Regions from separate parts of the Shinella sp. AETb1-6 genome, predicted to be linked through region 4. Evidence: riboswitches for the same ligand, from Rfam matches in the RefSeq annotation. Region 4 holds a riboswitch; each other region holds the start of a gene.
The links. Region 4 has a riboswitch for cobalamin ahead of GR158_RS16910 (DUF1636 domain-containing protein). Riboswitches for the same ligand answer to the same signal wherever they lie in the genome.
Positions count from the first base shown of each region.

Region 1: another riboswitch for cobalamin. It lies ahead of nrdH (glutaredoxin-like protein NrdH); the one in region 4 lies ahead of GR158_RS16910 (DUF1636 domain-containing protein).
Region 2: another riboswitch for cobalamin. It lies ahead of GR158_RS00765 (CbtB domain-containing protein); the one in region 4 lies ahead of GR158_RS16910 (DUF1636 domain-containing protein).
Region 3: another riboswitch for cobalamin. It lies ahead of GR158_RS14000 (aromatic ring-hydroxylating dioxygenase subunit alpha); the one in region 4 lies ahead of GR158_RS16910 (DUF1636 domain-containing protein).

Region 1 is NZ_WUMM01000004.1:245,200-247,391, reverse strand. It holds gene nrdE (class 1b ribonucleoside-diphosphate reductase subunit alpha) at 1-471, opposite strand, end outside; gene nrdI (class Ib ribonucleoside-diphosphate reductase assembly flavoprotein NrdI) at 468-866, opposite strand; gene nrdH (glutaredoxin-like protein NrdH) at 875-1,096, opposite strand; cobalamin riboswitch at 1,346-1,563, opposite strand; gene GR158_RS08930 (SRPBCC family protein) at 1,774-2,192, opposite strand, start outside.
Region 2 is NZ_WUMM01000001.1:162,947-165,138, reverse strand. It holds gene GR158_RS00770 (peptidoglycan-binding protein) at 1-256, shown strand, start outside; cobalamin riboswitch at 335-701, shown strand; gene GR158_RS00765 (CbtB domain-containing protein) at 748-924, shown strand; gene GR158_RS00760 (CbtA family protein) at 937-1,722, shown strand; gene cobU (bifunctional adenosylcobinamide kinase/adenosylcobinamide-phosphate guanylyltransferase) at 1,724-2,192, shown strand, end outside.
Region 3 is NZ_WUMM01000007.1:32,383-34,574, reverse strand. It holds gene GR158_RS14005 (hybrid-cluster NAD(P)-dependent oxidoreductase) at 1-22, opposite strand, end outside; gene GR158_RS14000 (aromatic ring-hydroxylating dioxygenase subunit alpha) at 24-1,268, opposite strand; cobalamin riboswitch at 1,375-1,629, opposite strand; gene GR158_RS13995 (DUF6656 family protein) at 1,925-2,192, shown strand, end outside.
Region 4 is NZ_WUMM01000009.1:79,521-81,712, reverse strand. It holds gene zigA (zinc metallochaperone GTPase ZigA) at 1-785, shown strand, start outside; cobalamin riboswitch at 815-1,026, shown strand; gene GR158_RS16910 (DUF1636 domain-containing protein) at 1,123-1,479, shown strand; gene GR158_RS16905 (ABC transporter ATP-binding protein) at 1,479-2,192, shown strand, end outside.

The sequences.
Region 1 (2,192 bases), on a different contig from region 4:
GCGGCCGGAAATGATCTCGTCGACGAGGTCGCGGGCAAGCGCCTCGTTGCCGCGCGCCAGTGCAAGCGCCACCATGCAGACGCGGTCCTCGTAGCGCTCGAGGTAGCGTTTCCCGTCGAAGGTCTTCAGCGTGTAGGACGTGTAATATTTGAACGCACCGAGGAAGGTCGGGAAGCGGAACTTCTTGTCATAGGCGTGGTCGAAGAGGTCGCGCACGTAATTGAAGGAATACTGGTCCAGCACCTCCTGCTCGTAATAGCCCTCTGTCACCAGATAATCGAGCTTTTCCCGAAGATTATGGAAGAACACCGTGTTCTGGTTGACGTGCTGGAGGAAATATTGCTTGGCCGCCTGCCGGTCCTTGTCGAGCTGGATCTTGCCCTCCTCGTCGTAGAGGTTCAGCATGGCGTTGAGCGCGTGATAGTCCTGCGCGGTGATTTCCGGCACCTTTGCCGGCTTGTCTATCGTCATCGTGTCCAAAATCGTTCCAGCCCTTGTCTGACGTTGTCGACATCCTCATCCGTTCCGAGCAGTTCGAAACGATAGAGGTACGGCACGGCGCATTTCGCGGAGACGATGTTGCCTGCACGCGCGTATCCGGTGCCGAAATTGGTGTTCCCGGCCGCGATGACACCGCGGATCAGGCTTCGATTGTGCGGATCGTTCAGAAAGCGGATCACCGGCTTCGGCACCGCTCCCTTTTCCCCGCCGCCGCCATAGGTCGGCGAGACCAGCACGAAGGGCGCCTGCGCCCTCGGCGGCTCGTCCGTCGCATCGACCGGCAGGCGGACGGCCGCGACGCCGAGTTTCTCGACGAAGCGGCGGGTGTTCTCCGACCGGCTTGAAAAATAGACGAGCCCGCCCATCGGCCCGTTCAGGCGAGCGCGCTGATCATGTCCGGGCGGAAACCGGCCCAATGCCGCTCGCCCGCGATGACGACGGGAACCTGGCGATAGCCGAGACCCTGCACGAGCGCGAAGGCATCGGCATCCTCGGAGACGTCGACGACGCTGTAATCGATGCCCTGGCGATCGAGCGCGCGGGTGGTCGCGGTGCACTGGACGCAGGCGGGCTTGGAATAGACTGTTATGGACATGGTTTTCCTCGTTTTCGATCAGGCATGGGGAAGCGATCGGCCATCCGCCGATGACCGTTCGAAATATTGCAGAGACATAAGCGACCGCCCGCGGGACGACCGGTCAGGGGCGTCCGCCTAAACGCGCGGAGAGACTGTAAACAAGATCGACATGGCTTCACCCCGAGAGACAGTTTCAGCAGGGTGCACAGGGAGACGCGGGGGCGAGATCATTCGCGACCCGTCGCTCGCCATCCGGACACCCCGCCCGTGGACGTTCATGCGCGAGGCAGGTCTCCTGGCTCACGGGTCGACACGGTCATCCGTCTTCCCAAGGCATTGGCGCCTCAGTGACATCATCGGATGAACGCTCACCGCTTACAGTTGCGGGGGCAGCCCCGGACAATGCGGCCATCATGGCCGCCCCGGGTTCCCATCTTAGCCCTCGACACTTTCGAATCGAAGGAACCTCGAACACAAGATATAGTAGACGAGGTAAAAAATGCGTCAACAGCTATGATCGGTTATCCAATATTTCCTCGATCGGCGGCGCGCCTGAAATGGTGTCCGCGATCGGAAATCGTCACGCGCGACCTGCATAACCGGCGCCGCGCGCCGGCAGCGCGACGATCGCCGTGACGATGCCGGCCATCCCGCGAAGGGAGCGATGGCCCGGATATTCCGAGCCATGAGAACAATTACGGGCGGCTGATCTCGTCCAGATACCACTCGATGTAGCGCAGCTCGTTCTGCTCCATCGGCGCGATCGGCCCGGGCACGAAGTAGTGCGACTGCACGCCGCGTGCGGTGTGCTCGATGATCGCCTTGTCCTCTTCCGTCGTGACCTTCCACAGCCAGGTGAGCTTGGCGAGGTCGTAATCCCTGCCCTCCTCCGCCTTGCCGTCGACCAGCCAGATCAGCTCCATCTCGCAGCTTTCAGCCGTTTTCGGAATGAAGCGGTAGATCATGCCGTGATCGGGATAGCAGACGAGGAACGTGGTGCCGCCGAGATGGATGGAGGTGACGCCGCCATCGAAATCGGTGAAGCGGCCCATCAGCGGCGCGACCGCCTTGCCGTCTTCGCTGCCGCTCTGAACGCCGTCATAGAGCGCATAAC
Region 2 (2,192 bases), on a different contig from region 4:
CACCCGCGCGGCGATCGCCGCATGGCAGGGTGCGTCCGGCTACCGCGCCGATGGCTATCTTTCACGCCGGCAGTTCGCTGCCCTGCGCCAGGCCGCGCAATTCGCCGAGGCACGCCAGGCCAGCCGCGAGCGCCGCTACCAGCGCGAATACGATGTGCTCGAAGGCCCGGTCGACGGCTATTACGATGGCCCCTATTACGGCGATGACGGCTACTACCGCCGGCGCGGCGGCGTGGTGATCATCCCCGGCTATTGAGTTTGCGACGGCCGGCCGGCGTTTTCGGCACAGGCCATGCCGCTGGCTGTCGATTGACTTGTGGCGGCCGGCGGCATAATCATCCGACTATTGGATGGTTCTCTGGTCCGGAAACGGACCGGTGAGTAAATGGGAATGTGACGCGGCGGACCCAATCAGGGCGCTGCAATCACGGCCGACCCCGCGACTGTAGAGCAGCGAGGGACGCCCATCCGGAGGGAGGAATTTCGCGGGCGGGAGGGCAATGGTGTCCTTGAAGCGCGAAACGCCCACCGACCGGAAAAGCCACTGGGTGGCATCACGATAGCCGGGGCTGGACGCCTCTTTTTCTACGAATCGTCCGCCTGCGTGATGTGAAGAGACCTGGGAAGGTGAGGGTGGCCCGAAGGCGCTGATGCGCCGGACGCTGCGAGCCAGGAGACCTGCCAGCCAATGAGGGCATATCGCCCGACCTGGGGAGGGGCTTCCCCGGTGCCTGCACGGAGGTTGTCATGGCTGTTTCCAATACGTCTTCTATCACGCTTTCCGCGAGCGATCGCCTTGTCGCCGGCGTTCTCGCGCTGCTGCTCGGCGGGTTCCTCGTCTTCGGCGCCGGCCTTGCCAATTCGGCCGTGCTGCACGACACCGCGCACGATACGCGTCACTCCTACGGCTTTCCCTGCCACTAAGGAGTTTCTGACATGATCGTTCGTTATCTCCTGGCCGCCCTGGTGGCCGGGCTCTTCTCTGGCGTCCTGATGACGGCCGCCCAGGAGGCCCGCGTCGTGCCGCTCATCCTTCACGCCGAAGAATTCGAAGGCGATGAGGCGGCCCCCGCCACCGAAGGCACCACGCCGTCCACCGATGGCGCCGCCGCAACGCATGAGCATTCATCCTTGGGCGCCGTCGTCCTCGACGTCGCAGCTTACCTGTCGCCTGTCTCCGTCGCCTACGCCCACGATGCCGAAGGTCATGAAGACGGTGGCATCATGTTCGGCATGAGCCGGTTCTCCGGCACGCTGCTGGCCAACCTTGTGACGGGAGCAGGCTTCGCGCTGCTGCTTGCCGGTTTCAGCCTTGTCTCCGGCCATCCGATCACGGTCGCCAACGGGGCGCTGTGGGGTGCTGCGGGCTGGCTTGCCGTGCATATGCTGCCGGCCATCGGCCTGCCGCCGGAACTGCCGGGCTTCCCGGCCGCGGACCTGACGCAGCGTCAGATCTGGTGGGTTGCAGCGGTCGTGCTGTCGGCGGCGGGGCTCTACCTGCTGTTCCTCAAGCCGGGCATCGTGGCCAAGATCGCCGGGGTGGTGCTGATTGCCGCGCCGCAGGTCTATGGCGCGCCGCAGCCGTCGGACATTTCCAGCGCGGTTCCGGCCGTTCTCGGTGCGGAGTTCGCCGTCGCGGCCCTTGCCACGACGCTGTTCTTCTGGATCGTGCTCGGCCTTTCGCTGGGCTTTGCCAACGAAAAGATCGCCAAGGCTGCCTGATATGACGCTGACATCGCCCGGAGCCGTCCTGGTTCTGGGCGGTGCGCGTTCCGGAAAATCCGCTTTTGCCGAAAGGCTGGTCGCCGAGACCGGCCTTTCGCGTCATTATATCGCCACCGGCCGCGCCTGGGATGACGAGATGCGTGAACGCATCGCCAGGCACCGGGAAGACCGCGGCGACGGCTGGCAAACGCATGAGGAACCGCTTGCGCTCGCGGCCCGGATAACCGATGTCGCGCGTGCGGACCGTGCGGTCCTCGTGGATTGCCTGACCCTCTGGCTCACCAATCTGATGCTGGAGGAACGCGACATCGCGCAGGAATTCGCCGGCCTCCTGTCGGCCATCGCACAGGCGCCGGGCCGTCTTGTCTTCGTTTCGAACGAGGTCGGCCTGGGCATCGTGCCTGAAAACCGCATGGCGCGCGACTTTCGCGACCATGCCGGGCGGCTCCACCAGCAGGTGGCGGCGC
Region 3 (2,192 bases), on a different contig from region 4:
GGAAATCGCTCGTGGCCGTCATGTCAGGCGACCCGCGACAGCGGCTTCTTGGCGCCGTCGAGCCGCTCCACCATGAAGTTGGTGTACCACTCGACGAACTGCATCACGCCGCCCTCGTCTTCGGGCGAGTAGGGGCCGGGCTGGTAGGCCGGCGAGCGAATGCCGAAGGCGTTTTCCTCGACGATCCGGCGGTCCTGGTCGTTGGTTTCCGTCCAGACATGCGTAAGCTCGTCGAGCCGGTAGTCCACGCCCTCGACCGCATCCTTGTTGACCAGCCACTTCGTCGTGACCTGCGTCAGCTCGGGGCCGAGCGGCAGGACGCGGAAGGTGATGGCGTGATCGGCCAGCACATGGTTCCAGGTCGTCGGGTAATGGAAGAGCAGCAGCGTGCCGATATGGCTTTCCAGCACGTCGCTCGACAGCGGCCGCTGCACGGCGCGCGCGCCGGACATGGTGTAGCTCTCGGCATCCTGGATGAGCGGCATGCGGGCGGCACGGAACTGGCCAGACGGCGAGATCTTGAACTCGCTCGGCAGGCCGGCGGCTTCGCACTTCGCCCAGTGCTCCGCGATGACAGGATCATCCTTGGCGCCCTGTACGCCCGTCGCGCTCGGCGCTTCGGGATAGGTGCGGCAGAGTTCCGGATGGTTGGCGGCGCAGTGGTAGCACTCGCGGTTGTTTTCCCACACGAGCTTCCAGTTGCCCTTCTCGATGATCGTGCTCTCGAAAGCGACCTTCGTCTCGCCGAGGCGGTGGCGGGCGAGATAGGGATCGACGAGATTGCGGAACGGCGCGAAATCGGGCGCCTCGTCTGCAAGGCAGATGAAGATATAGCCGCCGACCGTCTGGCAGTGGATCTGCTTCAGGCCGTGCTGGGTCTTGTCGAAATCCTCGGCCATGTGGCGCGCGAAGAGCAGCGAACCGTCGAGTTCGTAGGTCCACTGGTGGTAGGGACAGACGAGCTTGGCGGAAGAGCCCTTGTGCTGCGTGCACACGCGCGAGCCGCGATGGCGGCAGGAATTGTGAAGGGCGCGAACGGTGCCGGTCCGGTCGCGGGTGACGACGACGGGATAATCGCCCACCTGCACCGTGAAATAGTTGCCGGACTTGGGGATCTCGCAGTCGTGGCCGATGAACAGCCAGTCGCGGTACCAGATCGTCTCAAGATCGAGCTTGTAGTAATCGGGGTCGATGTAGAAAGCCTGCTCGAGGCTGTGGCCTTCGCGCCGGTTCTTGAGCTTGCGGAGCACGTCGCTGTGAATGTCCATGCCGGATCCTCAGAATATCCAATAATTTGCCGAGGCGCGCTGAGGAGACGGCATCCGGGCGGCAAGCCGCACGGTCTGCACGCTTCCCGGCCGCCCGCCGCAGCCAGTCACGATCGTTACTCCAGGCTGGTTTCCGGGCTGAGGAGTGTCCTTGGCCGATCATGATCCGGACAGAAAGCCTCGCGGCTCGTCTGGGACCATGCCTTCCGGACCTGGTGCAGCGCCTTCCCGGACCTCCCGTCCAGTGGCTTCCTGCTGCACCTTGCTCCAACACCGTTGCGGGGGCAGCGCCGGATTTAAACCGGCTTCCCAATTCTCCACCCCTCCCTTGGAGGCGGGCACCTTGAGTGTTCTTATCTAACCGCAAGAATGTCCGGGCGGCATGCCGGAAAACGACATGCCATCATGTTTTGACGACAGCCGCCTTTGCAGGGGTTCCATCTGCATCGCTTTCATTAAGCCAAAGGTTTCAATGCGATGAGCCTAATTTTGCGGCGCTATGCGTATAGTTTTGGCAGCGGACTGCCAAATGACGTCAGGTTGTCATATTGCGACCACAAAGGGTGCATCTGGAAACGGCACGCTGTCGGAAAGGAAAGCTTAACGACGTTTCCATACTCTTTCGTCGATAAAGGCGCGACGATGGGGTGCGACGGGTGCAGCAGACAGGTTTCCGATACTACGACGCTGTCGCCTTCAAGCGCGCGAACCCGCCCCGATCCGCGCATACCGAATTCCTGCGCACGGGGCGGATCGATCGCACGCCGACCTGGAGCGCTACGGAAAAGCGGTATCTCAGCTACGAAGAAGTCGCCGAGCGCACCGGCCGCAAGCTGGAACGGGCCGGCAGCATCACCCACGGCCGCATCAACCGCTTCCACCAGTCCATCCAGTTTCCCCGCCTGATCTTTCACCGAACGCTCG
Region 4 (2,192 bases):
ATCTTCTCAAGGACTACAGCTCGACGGACTTCCTTTCCGATCGTGGCGAGACGGCCGGAGACGGAGACGAACGGACCCTCGTCGATCTTCTGGTCGAGCAGATCGAGTTTGCCGACGTGGTGGTGCTGAACAAGATCGGCATGGCGACGCCTGAGCAGCGTGACGCCGCACGCAAGATCATCGCCTCCCTCAATCCCGATGCCAGGCTCATCGAAGTCGATTTCGGGAAGGTCGACCTGAAGGATGTGCTGGGCACTGGCCGCTTCGATTTCGAGAAGGCCGAGCAGCATCCCCTCTGGTTCCAGGAACTGCACGGTTTCAAGGACCATGTGCCCGAAACCGAGGAATACGGTATCCGATCCTTTGTCTACCGTGCGAAACGGCCGTTTGATCCCGTGCGTTTCCAGAACTTCATCGACCGGCCCTGGCCGGGCGTCGTGCGTGCAAAAGGCTTCTTCTGGCTGGCGACGCGGCCGCACTATGTCGGCGAGATCAGCCAGGCCGGCGCTCTCGTACGCACCGGAAAGATGGGCCTGTGGTGGTCCTCCGTGCCGAAGGAGCAGTGGCCGCGCGATCCCGGCTTCCTCGCCATGATGAAACCCTATCTCGATCCGGTCTGGGGCGACCGGCGGCAGGAGATCGTCTTCATCGGCGCCGATCCGATGGACGAGGCGAAGATCCGGGCCGAACTGGACGCCTGCATTATCGACACTGACGCGTTTCAGCCGGAGCTTTGGCGCAATTTGCCAGACCCCTTCACAAGCTGGGACCGGCGTGCCGCGTGACCCTTTCGCTTGACAGGCATTCCGTTCGCCCCCTATCTGGGGCGGACGGTTCCCGAGGCAAAGCCGGAGGGATTAATAGGGAACACGGTGAGGACGACCCGAACGGGGCCGAAACCGTGGCTGCCCCCGCAACTGTAAGCGGTGAGGTCTTGTCATCCATGCCACTGGTCTCTGGACCGGGAAGGCCGGCAAGCCCTTCGACCCGCAAGCCAGGAGACCTGCCGTCATCTGACACAGCAACCGGACGGGGTGCGCCGGGGAACGTTGTGACGCCGTTGCCGCGTCCGCGCGCGCCGGCCGATCATCCTTCACCAGCCCCGGCCTGCCGAAGGATGACATGACCGGGACCTACGCCATCATCGCCTGCAGCCGCTGCAAGGACGCGACCGGCCAGCCGGCCGCGTCAGCGCTTTTGGCGCGGCTCGGCCCGCATGCGCCGGCCGGCGGCTTCCGCCTGGAGACCGTGGCCTGCCTCGCCGGCTGCGCGCGCCAGCTCGCCGTCGCCTTCGCCGGGCCCGCCAAGGCCACCTACCTTTTCGGAGATATTGACCCCGAGGGTGATGCCGAGGCCCTGCTCGCCTTCGGCTGCCAGTATCGCGACCTTCCAGACGGCTGGTGTAACGAGGGCCAGCGGCCGGACGGCCTTCGTGGCAAGACGATCGCCCGCATCCCGAATATCGGGGGACTCGTCTGATGAGCAGCATCCTTTCCGGTCAGCGGTTGACCTACGAGACCCGCTCCGGCGACCGGCTTGTCGGCGGCGTGTCGCTCGACGTCGAGCCGGGCGACCGTCTCGCCATCATTGGCCCGAACGGCGCGGGAAAGACCACGCTGCTTCGCATGCTCGCCGGCACATTGCGGCCGACCTCCGGCGCGGTCAACCTCTTCGGCGAGCCGCTGTCGGCAATGCCGCCGGTCAAGCGCGCCCGCCGCGTTGCCGTTGTCGGGCAGACGGACCAGCCTGACCATCGCATTTCCGTCCGCGACTACGTGGCGCTCGGCCGCATACCGCACACGGCGCGCCGATCGGGCGCGGAGGAAGCCGCCATCATCCGGGACGCGCTCGAGCGAACGGAGCTGCCGCTCCTCGCCGGGCGCGAAATGGGCTCGCTTTCGGGCGGCGAGCGACAGAGGGCGCAGATCGCCCGGGCGCTCGCGCAAGAGCCGCGCATCCTCTTCCTCGACGAGCCGACGAACCATCTCGATCCCCGCGCCCGCGGCGCCCTTCTCGCGCTGGTTGCCGACCTTGGCCTCACCATCGTCGCCGTCCTGCACGACCTTCACCTCGTCCCCGGCTTCGCCACGCGGATCGCCGTGCTGAAGCAGGGCGCGCTCGTCGCCTGCGGGCCGGTGGAGGAGACGCTCGACCGGCATGTCGTGCGCGACGTCTTCGGCATCGACCTCCTG